Regions from separate parts of the Serratia sp. Nf2 genome, predicted to be linked through region 1. Evidence: predicted binding sites of a transcription regulator. Region 1 holds the regulator's gene; each other region holds the start of a gene.
What was found. Region 1 encodes Fur, which represses iron uptake genes when iron is present. Its sites were predicted from a motif close to ATAATAATGAGAACNACTATCAA; they were not measured.
Positions count from the first base shown of each region.

Region 2: the regulator Fur is predicted to act here: its motif matches at 1,556-1,578, upstream of feoA (ferrous iron transporter A).
Region 3: the regulator Fur is predicted to act here: its motif matches at 1,476-1,498, upstream of fes (enterochelin esterase).
Region 4: the regulator Fur is predicted to act here: its motif matches at 1,457-1,479, upstream of entS (enterobactin transporter EntS).

Region 1 covers NZ_PYTW01000005.1:319,886-323,015, forward strand. Annotated here, with positions in the region: gene C9411_RS13890 (beta-N-acetylhexosaminidase) at 1-980, shown strand, start outside; gene fur (ferric iron uptake transcriptional regulator) at 1,226-1,672, opposite strand; gene fldA (flavodoxin FldA) at 2,002-2,541, opposite strand; gene ybfE (LexA regulated protein) at 2,806-3,093, opposite strand.
Region 2 covers NZ_PYTW01000012.1:71,726-74,855, reverse strand. Annotated here, with positions in the region: gene feoB (Fe(2+) transporter permease subunit FeoB) at 1-1,150, opposite strand, end outside; gene feoA (ferrous iron transporter A) at 1,213-1,437, opposite strand; gene C9411_RS22685 (Tex family protein) at 2,044-3,130, opposite strand, start outside.
Region 3 covers NZ_PYTW01000001.1:129,528-132,657, forward strand. Annotated here, with positions in the region: gene C9411_RS00600 (MbtH family protein) at 1-88, opposite strand, end outside; gene fes (enterochelin esterase) at 119-1,426, opposite strand; gene C9411_RS00610 (TonB-dependent siderophore receptor) at 1,627-3,130, shown strand, end outside.
Region 4 covers NZ_PYTW01000002.1:26,635-29,764, forward strand. Annotated here, with positions in the region: gene C9411_RS05130 (enterobactin synthase subunit F) at 1-1,380, shown strand, start outside; gene entS (enterobactin transporter EntS) at 1,556-2,824, shown strand; gene C9411_RS05140 (isochorismate synthase) at 3,037-3,130, shown strand, end outside.

The DNA of each region.
Region 1 (3,130 bases):
AAGGCATCATCGATCAGAGCAACGAAGACAAGCCGTGGGCCAAGTCGCAGGTGTGCCAGACGATGATCAAAGAAGGCAAGGTGGCCGACATGGAGCATCTGCCGAGCTACTTCGGCCAAGAGGTCAGCAAGCTGGTGAAGGCGCATGGCATCGACAGAATGCAGGCCTGGCAGGATGGCCTGAAAGACGCCGAGAACGCGAAGGCGTTCGCCACCTCGCGCGTGGGCGTCAACTTCTGGGATACCCTGTACTGGGGCGGTTTCGATAGCGTCAACGACTGGGCCAACAAAGGGTATGAAGTGGTGGTTTCCAACCCGGACTACGTCTATATGGACTTCCCTTACGAGGTGAACCCGGACGAGCGCGGTTACTACTGGGGCACCCGCTTCAGCGACGAGCGCAAGGTGTTCAGCTTCGCGCCGGACAACATGCCGCAGAACGCGGAAACTTCGGTCGACCGCGACGGCAACCACTTCAGCGCCAAGAGCGACAAGCCGTGGCCGGGCGCCTACGGGCTGTCCGCTCAGCTGTGGAGCGAAACCCAGCGCACCGATCCGCAGATGGAATACATGATCTTCCCACGCGCGCTGTCGGTGGCAGAACGCGCCTGGCACCGCGCCGGTTGGGAACAGGACTACCGCGCAGGCCGCGAATACAAAGGCGGGGAAACCCACTTTGTCGATACCAAGATGCTGGAGAAAGACTGGCTGCGCTTCGCCAATATCCTGGGTCAGCGTGAACTGGCCAAGCTGGATAAGGGCGGCGTCGCTTACCGTCTGCCGGTGCCGGGCGCACGCGTAGCGGGCGGCAAGCTGGAGGCGAATATCGCGCTGCCGGGATTGGGCATCGAGTACTCCACCGACGGCGGCAAGCAGTGGCAGCGCTATGACGCCAAGGCCAAGCCGGCGGTCTCGGGTGACGTTCAGGTGCGGTCGGTCAGCCCGGACGGCAAACGCTACAGCCGCGCCGAAAAGGTCTAAGCCCGGTGCAACGGCCTGCTGTCCTGGCGGCGGCCGTATAACGAAGGGGGAATGCGTTCGCCCGCGCGTGTCGGCGTAGGGCGGACGTTGTAGTGAGAGGAGTACGTGGAGTCGCTGTGCCGCTGCAATTGTGATATTTCATGACATGATTTTCCCCCGGCTTGTCCGGGGATTTTTTTGCCCGTTGCACGGAGGGCATAAAAAAACCGCCTCGGTGTGAGGCGGTTTTTCATAGCCGGTCAGGCTTATTTCTTGTCGTGCAGCGTTTCGTCTTCGCGGCAGTCACCGGTTTCACAGTGGCCGTACAGGTACAGGCTGTGGTTAGTGAGCTTGATGCCGTGCTGCTTGGCGATATCACGCTGGCGCACTTCGATGGATTCGTCGCTGAATTCGATCACTTTGCCGCAGTCCAGGCAAATCAGGTGATCGTGGTGATGTTGTTGGGTCAGCTCGAACACGGACTTGCCGCCTTCGAAATTGTGACGTGTCACAATGCCCGCATCGTCAAACTGGTTCAGTACGCGATAAACCGTTGCCAGCCCGATCTCTTCGCCCATATCAATCAGTTTTTTGTACAAATCTTCCGCACTGACGTGATGGCATTCCGGATTTTGCAGTACTTCCAGGATTTTGAGTCGCGGAAGCGTGACTTTTAAGCCGGCCTTCTTCAATGCGATGTTGTTGTCGGTCATGCGAATTCAGTCCTGTTACTATGCTAATCAAGTTGAGGCGTACTCGCCTGTGGCATCGGTCGGCACAAAGAGTTAATGCGTCTCATTATAGAACCGGTTGTACTAAATGGAAACCGCCGGTTGTTAACAAAGATATAATTGCACTATTGCATGTTTTGCATGCAACGCCTTGATGGATGGGATAAACCGATATCTCAGTCTACCGTGACGGGGTGGGAAGTTACAAATCTGTAGCTTCTATCGCAGCAATCCCTGCTGCCGATGACGGCCCTGTGGGCACACTATGCACTTTACAGGGCCTTTGTTCAACCTTTCGCCAGTGCCGGGGCTTAGCCGACGATATCGGCCAGGCTCAGCTCTTCGACGATCTGTTTGACCCAGGCGTCGACGCGCTCGTTGGTCAGCTCCGGCTGACGGTCTTCGTCGATCGCCAGACCGATGAAGTGGTCGTCGTCCGCCAGGCCCTTGGAGGCCTCGAAGTGATAGCCTTTGGTCGGCCAGTGGCCCACGATGGCCGCGCCGCGCGGTTCGATAATGTCGCGGATGGTGCCCATCGCGTCACAGAAGTATTCCGCGTAGTCTTCCTGATCGCCGCAGCCGAACAGCGCCACCAGTTTGCCGTTGAAGTCGACTTCTTCCAGCGTCGGGAAGAAATCATCCCAGTCACACTGCGCTTCACCGTAGTACCAGGTCGGGATACCCAGCAGCAGGATATCGAACCCTTCCAGGTCTTCTTTGCTGCTTTTAGCGATGTCATGCACTTCAGAGACGTCGTCGCCAAACTGTTTCTGGAGAATTTTCTGGATCATTTTGGCAATGTTTTCGGTATTGCCAGTGTCGCTGCCAAAGAAAATGCCTACAGTAGCCATATCGCGTATAACCTTTAAATTCAAGTAATTGCATTACTCGACGCCGGCACTGACGCCGCTGACGCCGATTAAAATGATGCCATGGCAAGAGCCTTTCGCCTCCGGGGCGGGCGCCGACAGGCGCAGTCTCTTACCGGTAAATGCGTATCATGCCAGAAAGTGGCGCCGGGGTTTTATCGCATTTATGCGATGCCGGAGAATGAAGAAAAGCGTGGTCGATCCGGCGTTGTCCTTAACGCCGCGCCGCGCGTGCGGCCGAAGAGATCAATGTTCCGGCTGTTCTTCCGCCAGTTGTGCCAACAGCATCTGCTCGATGAGTTCGCTGCGGCTGATGTTGCGCTGTTCCGCCAGTTTGTTCAGGGCGTCCACCGCATCCGCGTTGATTTTCAGCTCTACGCGCCGCAATCCACGCACTTTATCGCGCCGTAACTGATTGCGCTTATTGATTCTAAGCTGTTCATCGCGGGAAAGCGGGTTGGTTTTCGGGCGCCCCGGACGGCGTTCATCTGCGAACAGATCCAGCGTCGTGCGATCCGTTTGTTCTTTTGCCATAGGTAGCGGTACTGCAAGGGAGTTTGCATCAAAAAGC
Region 2 (3,130 bases), on a different contig from region 1:
GGCGATCCATCACGAACGCTGCGCGCGCCATGTAGCCGGAATCCTCCAGGAAGGACAGGAACAGGTACATCATGCCGATCTGCGGCACCAGCGGCAGCACGGTGTTGATGCCGCCGCCGACGCCCTGCGCCAGGAAAACGGTCAGCCAGTCGGGGAAGTGCAGGGTGTAGCCGAGCCACTGAATGCCCTGAATAAAGATCGCCGCCGAGCCGATATCGAAGATCGGCTGCAGCGCGCCGCCGATGTTGATCGCCAGCAGGAACATCAGGTACATCACCAGCAGGAAGATCGGCACGCCCAGCCAGCGGTTGAGGATCACTTTATCCAGCAGCTCGGTCAGGCGGTTGGGCATTGCCTGCTGCGAGTTGCTGACCGCGTCGCACAGGGCGGCGATAGACTGGTAGCGTGCGTCGGCGATCACCAGCGCCGGGTCTTCTTGCTCCTGCTGTTGCAATGCCTGAATGGCCGCAGGCAACAGCGCGACGGCGGGACCGGCCAGCCGGTGGCTGTAGATGTCGCCTTCCAGCATTTGCAATGCCAACCAGCGGCGCTGCACCGCCGGCAGCGTTTGCGGCATGGCGTCGCTCAGCGTGGCGACCTCTTTCAGCAACAGCGGCGGATAGTTCACCAGCGCCTGCTGTTCGTTGATGTGATGATTGTCGATCATCTGTTTCAGCACGCCGATGCCGTCGGCGCGGGTGGAGATCATCGGCACTACCGGGCAGCCGAGGCGCGCCGACAGCGCGGCGACGTCGATATCGATATGCTGGCTTGTGGCGATGTCGAGCATGTTCAGCGCCACGATGCAGGGGATGCCCAGCTCCAGCAATTGCAGCGTCAGATAGAGGTTGCGCTCCAGGTTGGAGGCGTCGACCACGTTGATCAGCAGATCGGCGTCGCCGCTCAAAATGTAGTGGCAGGCGATCTGCTCATCGAGCGAGGTTTGCTCTGAAATGGTGGTCAGGGAGTAGGTGCCGGGCAAATCGACCAGCCGCACATCGGACTGCGGGGTGGTGAAATGGCCTTCTTTGCGTTCGACCGTCACGCCCGCCCAGTTGCCGACCCGTTGGCGTGCGCCGGTCAGCTGGTTGAACAGCGTGGTTTTGCCGGAGTTCGGATTACCGATTAAGCCGATGGTGAGTTTTTTCATAGTTCAGCGTGTCGTCTTCAAGGAGAACAGCGCCGGCGCAAGAGCGCGTCGGCAAACGGAGGTCAGGGCTGGCCGTCGAGCTGCAGCAGTGCCAGATCCTTCCTGCGCAGCACCAGGCTGACGCGGCGAGTTTTAATTTCTATCGGATCGCCCAGCGGCGCGACGCGCACCACGTCGAATGAAGAGCCGGGCAGCATGCCGAGCGATAACAGTTTCTGGCGGTAGGCCGGCGCAATTTCACCGGAAAAGCCGACAATCTTATAGGTGCGTTTAGGTTGAAGCTGCATGTGATTAACCTTCCGGGTGCCGATGAACATCGGGCTGATGATAATTGGACGTTGCCGGCGAAAATGCCACGCCGTCGGCGGTATTCATCCATAAGGTCATGCAATAAAATGAGCGCAAATAATAGTAATTATCATTATCGCGTTCAATACAAAAAGTAAGGGCATTGTAACCAATTATTATGGCGACGACAGTTTTTGATGGCGTTGTCTTGATTAACGACGTTTTACCACCGCTTGCGAGCGGGAACAAATGAGAATGGCGAGTTAAATCAGTTACGTATTTGTAGCCGAGTTCTCTCATTTGCAAATATCGATGATGTTTTCCCTTTATTTATTTCCGCCTAAAGGCAATTCGATAACATTATTCCACCGTAATGCGAGCGGTAACCATTTGTGTTTCTCTCACAATTCACAAGATGAAAAATGCGTGTTAACAAAGTTGTTAATAAATGGCTGCAGAAGGCATTTTTGTTGTCTGAATAATGCGAGGGCGGTCACGCAGGAACGGGAAATAAAAAGATGGCGGTTTATTGAGGCGGGTCAAGAAATGCCGCAAGTTTTATTCATCGGAAAGGGCGGAGCAGGCTCCGCCCTGTCGGTTCCGACTTAGCGTTTCTTGCCGAATGCCGCCGCCAGCGCGTCGCCCATGGCGCTGTTGCCGGCCGGCGCCGCGTTGCGCGGTTTGGCCTTGTTGCCGCCCGCCGAACGGTTGGCGTTGTCGCGCGTCTGCGCAGGCGCGTTGCCGCCGCGGCGCGGTGAACCTTCGCCCGGCTGCTCATCCAGGCGCATGCTCAACGCGATGCGTTTACGCTGCAGATCGACTTCCATCACCTTCACTTTGACGATGTCACCGGCCTTCACCACGGTGTGCGGATCTTCGACGAACTTGTCCGCCAGCGAGGAGATGTGCACCAGGCCGTCCTGATGCACGCCGATATCCACGAAGGCACCGAAGTTGGTGACGTTGGTGACCGACCCTTCCAGGATCATGCCCACCTGCAGATCGTTGAGGGTTTCCACCCCTTCGGCAAAGGTTGCGGTTTTGAACTCCGGACGCGGATCGCGGCCCGGCTTCTCCAGCTCTTTCAGGATATCGGTGACCGTCGGCACGCCGAACTTGTCGTCGGTGAAATCGACCGCTTTCAGGCTGCGCACCGCCGAAGCGTTGCCCATCAGATCCTGCAGTGCCTGCTCGGTGGCGGCCAGAATGCGCTGCACCACCGGGTAGGCTTCCGGGTGAACGGTGGAGGCATCCAGCGGGTTGTCGCCGTGGTTGATACGCAGGAAGCCGGCGCACTGTTCGAAGGCTTTCGGCCCCAGGCGGCTGACCTTCAGCAGCTGTTCACGGTTGCTGAAGCGGCCGTTCTCGTCGCGCCAGTTGACGATGTTCTGCGCCATCATGCGCGTCAGGCCGGCCACGCGGGTCAGCAGCGGCACCGACGCGGTGTTCAGATCGACGCCGACGGCGTTCACGCAGTCTTCCACCACCGAATCCAGCTTCTTCGCCAACTGGCTCTGGCTGACGTCGTGCTGATACTGGCCGACGCCGATGGATTTCGGATCGATCTTCACCAGCTCCGCCAGCGGATCCTGCAGGCGACGGGCAATGGATACCGCGCCGCGCAGCGACACGTCGAGATCCGGGAACTCAAGCGCCGCCAGTTCGGACGCGGAATACACCGAGGCGCCCGCT
Region 3 (3,130 bases), on a different contig from region 1:
GCCACAGCGAATACTGCTGCTGCGCGTTGACCAAAACGGTGAAACGGAGGCTTTCGTCATCGAACGGGTTTTGTTGTTCCTGAGTCATTTTCATTACCTGTCTGTCAAAATGTGTGGGTTATTTCATCGCGGAAAGCAGCTGGCGCACGCCGTCCACCAGGCCGCCGCGCCAGCAGAGCGCATCGTGCCCGCCGGAAAACACGCGGTATTCGGCGCGGTGCCCCGCCGCCGTCAGCGCCTGATGCATCTGGCGATTGACGAATTCGATGTCCGCCTCCCGATCGCCGGCTTGCTGAATCACGGTGAGCGTGGGCGCCGCCGCGTCGCGTTGCCGAACCTGGCGTATCAGCCAGCCTTCCTCCAGTTCGTGGCGTTTTTCGAACTGGGTAACGAATTGCACCGTGGGCCACCAGAAGGAACCGGACTGGCTCAGCACGTGGCCGAAACGTTCCGGCCAGTGCACACCGGCATATAACGCTGCCAGCCCGCCGTAGCTTTGGCCGGCGACGACGGTGCGCGCCCCTTCCTCGCTGAACGCTTCGCGCTTCTGCGCCTGCGGCAGCAGCTCTTCGATGATTGCCTGCCAGAAGGCGGCGTTGCAGGGCAGCTCGTTTTCCCGGTGTTCACCGTCGATCGCATCGATCAGCAGCCAGCACGCGGGCGGCAGGTGCCCTCTTGCCGTTTCGTGCTCGATCACCGGCAACAGCGCGTGCCTTTCGATCCAGTTTTGGCCATCGAGCAGTAGCACCAGCGGGCGATTCGCTTCCACCGCCGCGTCGCCGCTGGCATACAGCCAAACGCGCCGCTGGTTATCCAGACGTTCGCTGCGCCACTGAAAAAGCTGTAGCCGCGCCTCGTCCCATGGCCGATCGGCGGCCTGCCAGGCGCTTTGATCGTCGGCATCCGGCCCTTGCGCCAGGGAAACCGGCCGCGGGCGATGAGACGGCCCCAGCGAGAGGCGATTCAGCGGATCGGCGATCGCCAACGGGAACAGCGATACCCACCAGGCGCGCTGCTGGCGGTCGCGCAACGTTTCGTCGTCGCTGAATACGGGGGGAAGATCCCGATCGGTAATAGGGATCAGGCTATAGCTGCCGCGCCAACGGCGATCGATAACGGCGGCGCCGTACCAAACGTCGGTGCCGGGGAGCCTGGTCAGGCTGCTGGGGGACGTGCTGTGGTGATCGGTAATGCCGTTGATATCGGCGTAAACGCGGCGTATTGGCGAGTGCCGTTCATCGCCGGCGGGATCGCGCCACAGCCAGGTCATTTTGACGTGGCGGTCATCGTGCGGCTCGACGATGGGCGTGCCGTGTGAGGCCACCTTCTGCCACCACGCAGGCTGTCCTGCCGCCTCTTCACGCAGCCATTGCGCCGCCAATCCCTCATGACCGCTTTCTGGCCTCTTTTCCGGCAAAAACTCCATAGCGCCCCTTACATAACACGAGTGATTTTTACAAAACCTGACAATCGTATTGATACTCATTATCATTTTCAATACTATTTGTCGGATTTTTACCGTCGTGCACACACGGCGTTTCCGCGTCGACGGGAGAAGACCGCTTGTCGGCATTTCGGGGTTTATCAGGGTGGCATGACACACAACGCAGGTATGCAGGAGAGATAATGAAGATTAAAAACAAAGGGATAGCAAACGGAAATGCGGAGGCGACGGCCGCCAAGCGTCTGTTGCTGGGATCGGCGCTGGCCTTACTGCCCTTGGCGCAACACGCGTCCGCCGCGGCGGACGAGACGATTTTGGTGACCGCCGACGCGCAAAACAGCGTGACCGCGCCGGTCAAAGGGATCGTCGCCAAAGAAAGCGCCGCCGGCACCAAGACCGCCGCCCCTCTGCGCAAAACGCCGCAGTCCATCTCGGTGGTCACGCGCGAGCAGATGAACGATCAGGAGCCGGCGTCGGTCGCCGACGCGCTGAACTACACCAGTGGGGTGATCACCACCTACCGTGGCAACTCCAACCGCAATGACGAAGTGATCAGCCGCGGCTTCCGCTATGCGCCCAAGCTGCTCGACGGCCTGCACTTTGGCCTCTCGAGCCAAAACGGCGGCGCCGGGCAGATCGATCCCTGGCTGCTGGAGCGCGTGGAGATGGTGCATGGCCCGGCCGGCGTGCTGTACGGCCAGGTCAGCCCCGGCGGCGTGGTGGTGATGACCAGTAAACGCCCTACCGCCCAGAGCATTCACGAAGTCAAATTCAGCACCGGCAACCGCCATCTGGCGGAAACGGCGTTCGATTTCGGCGGCAAACTCAACGACGACAACACCCTGTTCTATCGCCTGAACGGTATCGCCAGAACCGAGCATGAGTTTGTCAAAGACAGCAAGCAGCAACGGGTGGCCATCGCGCCGGCCTTCACCTGGCTGCCGAATGAAGACACCAGCTTTACGCTGCTGACCAGTTACCAGAACGATCCGAAAGCCGGATCGCGCAACTTCCTGCCGCGTGCCGGCACGCTGTTCCCGACCAGCGCGGGCTATGTGCCCTATGACTTCAACGTCAGCGAACCCAGCTTCAACAAGTCGCGGCGCGAGCAGGCGTCGATCGGCTACAGCCTCGAGCATAACTTCAGCGATGCGCTGTCGTTTACCCAGAACCTGCGCTTCACCCACCGTGATGAAGACTATAAATATCTGGTTTATAACGTAAACTCGAAGGTTAACGACCACACCGTCACCCGCATGGCGCAGCATGAAACGCAGATGACCAACGAGTTTGGCGTGGATAACCAGCTGAAGGGCCTGTTCGACACCGGCGAGGTGAAGCACACGGTGCTGGGCGGGCTGGATTACCGCTACAGCCATATCGATTCGAAGATGTATCGCGATCGCGGCAACGATTACCCGATCGACTGGGCCAACCCGGTTCGCCCCAGCATCGATGGCAGCACGCTGGCGCTGGCTTCCAGCGATTTGAAGACGCTGAATCAGATCGGGGTGTATCTGCAGGACCAGTTGGAGTGGAATAACTGGAACCTGCTGCTGTCCGGTCGTCAGGACTGGTCGCAGGTCAACACCCGCGATCGCACCAGCGGCGGTAAAGAGCAGACCTACAACGATGCCCAGTTCACCGGCCGCGCGGGCCTGCTTTACGCCTTCGACAACGGCATTT
Region 4 (3,130 bases), on a different contig from region 1:
GCGCGCTGGCTGCCGGACGGTGCGGTGGAATATTTGGGCCGCAGCGACGATCAGCTGAAGATCCGCGGGCAGCGTATCGAGCTGAGCGAAATCGACCACGCCTTGCTGTCGCTGCCGGGCGTGCGCCAGGCGGTGACGCACGCGCTGGTGCTGCAGGGCACGCCGGTGGACGCCGGCGGCGATGCGCGCCAACTGGTGGGTTATCTGGTGATGCAGCCCGGCGCGAGCTGGGATGCGGAAGCCCTGCGTGCGGCGCTGGCCGACCGCCTGCCGCCGCACATGGTGCCGGTGGCGCTGGTGGAAATGAGCGATTTGCCGCTGAGCGCCAACGGCAAGCTGGATCGCAAGGCCTTGCCGCAGCCGCAGGGCGGTGAACGCAAGGCAGGACGGCCGCCGCAGGCCGGGCTGGAAAGCGAGATCGCGGCGGTATTCGCCCGTTTGCTGCAGCGCGAGCAGGTGTTCGCCGACGACGATTTCTTCGCGCTCGGCGGCCATTCGCTGCTGGCGATGCGGCTGGCGGCGGAGCTGCGCCGCGATCTGGGCAAGGCGGTGTCCGTCGGCCAGGTGATGGTGGCGTCGCGCGTCGAGCAGCTGGCCGCCTTGCTGGCGGAAGATCGCACGCAGGAAGAGGCCGATCGCAGCGGCTTCGACAGCGTATTGCCGCTGCGCGTCACCGAGGGGCCGACGCTGTTCTGTCTGCACCCGGCGTCCGGTTTCTCCTGGCAGTTCAGCGTATTGCCGCGCTATCTCGATCAGCACTGGTCGCTGGTCGGTATCCAGTCACCGCGGCCGGACGGCCCGTTGGCGCTGAGCGAAGATATGGATCAGGTGGTGGATGCCCACCTGCAGACGGTGTTGCAGGTACAGCCGCATGGGCCGTACCACTTCATCGGCTACTCGCTGGGCGGCACGCTGGCGCAGGGCATCGCCGCCCGGCTGCAGGCGCGCGGCGAGCAGGTGGCGTTCCTTGGCCTGCTGGATACCTATCCGCCGGAGACCCAAAACTGGGACGTGATGCTGGACGACAACGTGTTGAAGGAAGTGCAGCGCGAGCGCGAGCAGTTCCTGGCGGTGTCGCAGGATACGCTCGATCCGGCGCTGGGCGAGACGCGCACCGCGATGTTCGACAACATCGAGGCCAACTACGCCGATTCGGTGCGGTTGCTGTCGCACACGCGCACCGCCCGTTTCCTCGGCCAGGCGACGCTGTTCGTCGCCAAACGCACATTGCAGGAAGGAATGGACGTGCATCAGACCTGGTCGCAGTACGTCGATGCGCTGCAGGTGCACGAGCTGGACTGCGCGCATGTCGATATCGTTTCGCCGGCGTCGTTCAAAGTGTTGGGGCCGCTGCTGAACCGGATCTTGCGCACGCTGTAATCGCGCCGTTATCTCGCCGCCAGGCACGGGGATGACCCCGCGTGTGGCGGCGTTTCTTGCGGTCGCTCACAGTTGAATATCAATGAGTTTTATTATCATTATTGATTTCGTCATCTGTGCTAGCATAGCGCCCCGCAACTGCAGAATCCCCGTTTAAAGATGTGGTGAACAACCGATGAGTAGCAAACCCTCCATCCTGCTTGATTTTAGCCTGCTGAAAACCAACCGGGCTTTCCGCGCGGTATTCTGCGCGCGCTTTATCTCCATTGTGGCGCTGGGGCTGATGGCGATCGCCATCCCGGTGCAGATCCAGGCGCTGACCGGTTCCACCCTGCAGGTGGGGCTGGCGGTGACGCTGGCCGGCGGCGGCATGTTCGCCGGGCTGCTGATGGGGGGCGTATTGGCCGATCGCTATGAGCGGCGCCGGCTGATCCTGTTCGCGCGTTCTACCTGCGGCGTCGGCTTCGTCGGCCTGTGCCTCAACGCCCTGTTGCCGTCGCCTTCGCTGGCGGCCATTTATCTGCTGGCGGTGTGGGACGGCTTCTTCGGCGCGGTGGGGGTGACGGCGCTGCTGGCGGCCACGCCGGCGCTGGTGGGCCGCGAAAACATCGTGCAGGCGGGCGCCATCAGCATGCTGACGGTGCGCTTCGGCTCGATTCTTTCCCCGGCGATTGGCGGTCTGGTGATCGCCCATATGGGCATTGCCTGGAACTACGGCCTGGCGGCGTTTGGCACCCTGTTGACGCTGCTGCCGCTGCTGAGCCTGCCGCAGCTGATGCCGCCGCCGCAGCCGCGTGAACATCCGCTGCGCGCGCTGGCGGGCGGCTTCGCCTTCCTGTTCCAGAACAAGGTGATCGGCATGGTGGCGCTGATCGGCGCGCTGCTGACCATGGCCAGCGCAGTGCGCGTGCTGTACCCGGCGATGGCGGAAAGCTGGCACATCGACGCTGCCCACCTCGGCTATATGTACGCCGCCGTGCCGCTCGGCGCGGCCATCGGTGCGTTCACCAGCGGGCGCGTGGCGCACGTGGCGCGCCCCGGCTGGGTGATGCTGCTGACAGCGATCGCGGCGTTCGCCGCCATTGGCATGTTCGGCCTGATGCCGTGGTACAGCCTGGCGTTGCTGTGCCTGGTGGCGTTCGGCTACCTGAGCGCACTGAACTCGCTGCTGCAATACGGCCTGATCCAGAGCCTGACGCCGGACAACTTCCTCGGCCGCATCAACGGCCTGTGGACGGCGCAGAACGTGGTGGGCGATGCGCTGGGCGCGTTGCTGCTGGGGGCGATGGGCGCCTTCATGCTGCCGGCGATGAGCGCCAGCGGTTTCGGCTTCGGCGCGGCGCTGCTCGGCATCCTGTTGCTGTTCGCCATGACCGGTTTGCGCCAGGTGACGCTGCACAAACCGGAACCGCAGAACGAGGCGCAACCAGCCAGCGAAAAGTAACGTCATGCGCTAATGCGACGCTGTGGGATCAAATAGCAATGCTTATCATCGGCATGCGTAAAACCCACAGCGTTTATGTCATGATTTCGAAATGAAAGAAGTGCTTACGTTTATTGACATAGCAAATATCGGCGAGTAATTTAGCGCGGAATTAACTCAAATGATAATCATTATTATATTGGTTATCACTTCAAATCCTTGAGGGCGAAGCGATGGATACTGCCGTGAACGACATCAATCGAAAGGAAATGCAGGAGCGCGAAGAACACCGGTTCGCCGCTGATTTTTCTCCGGCGTCGGGCTTCT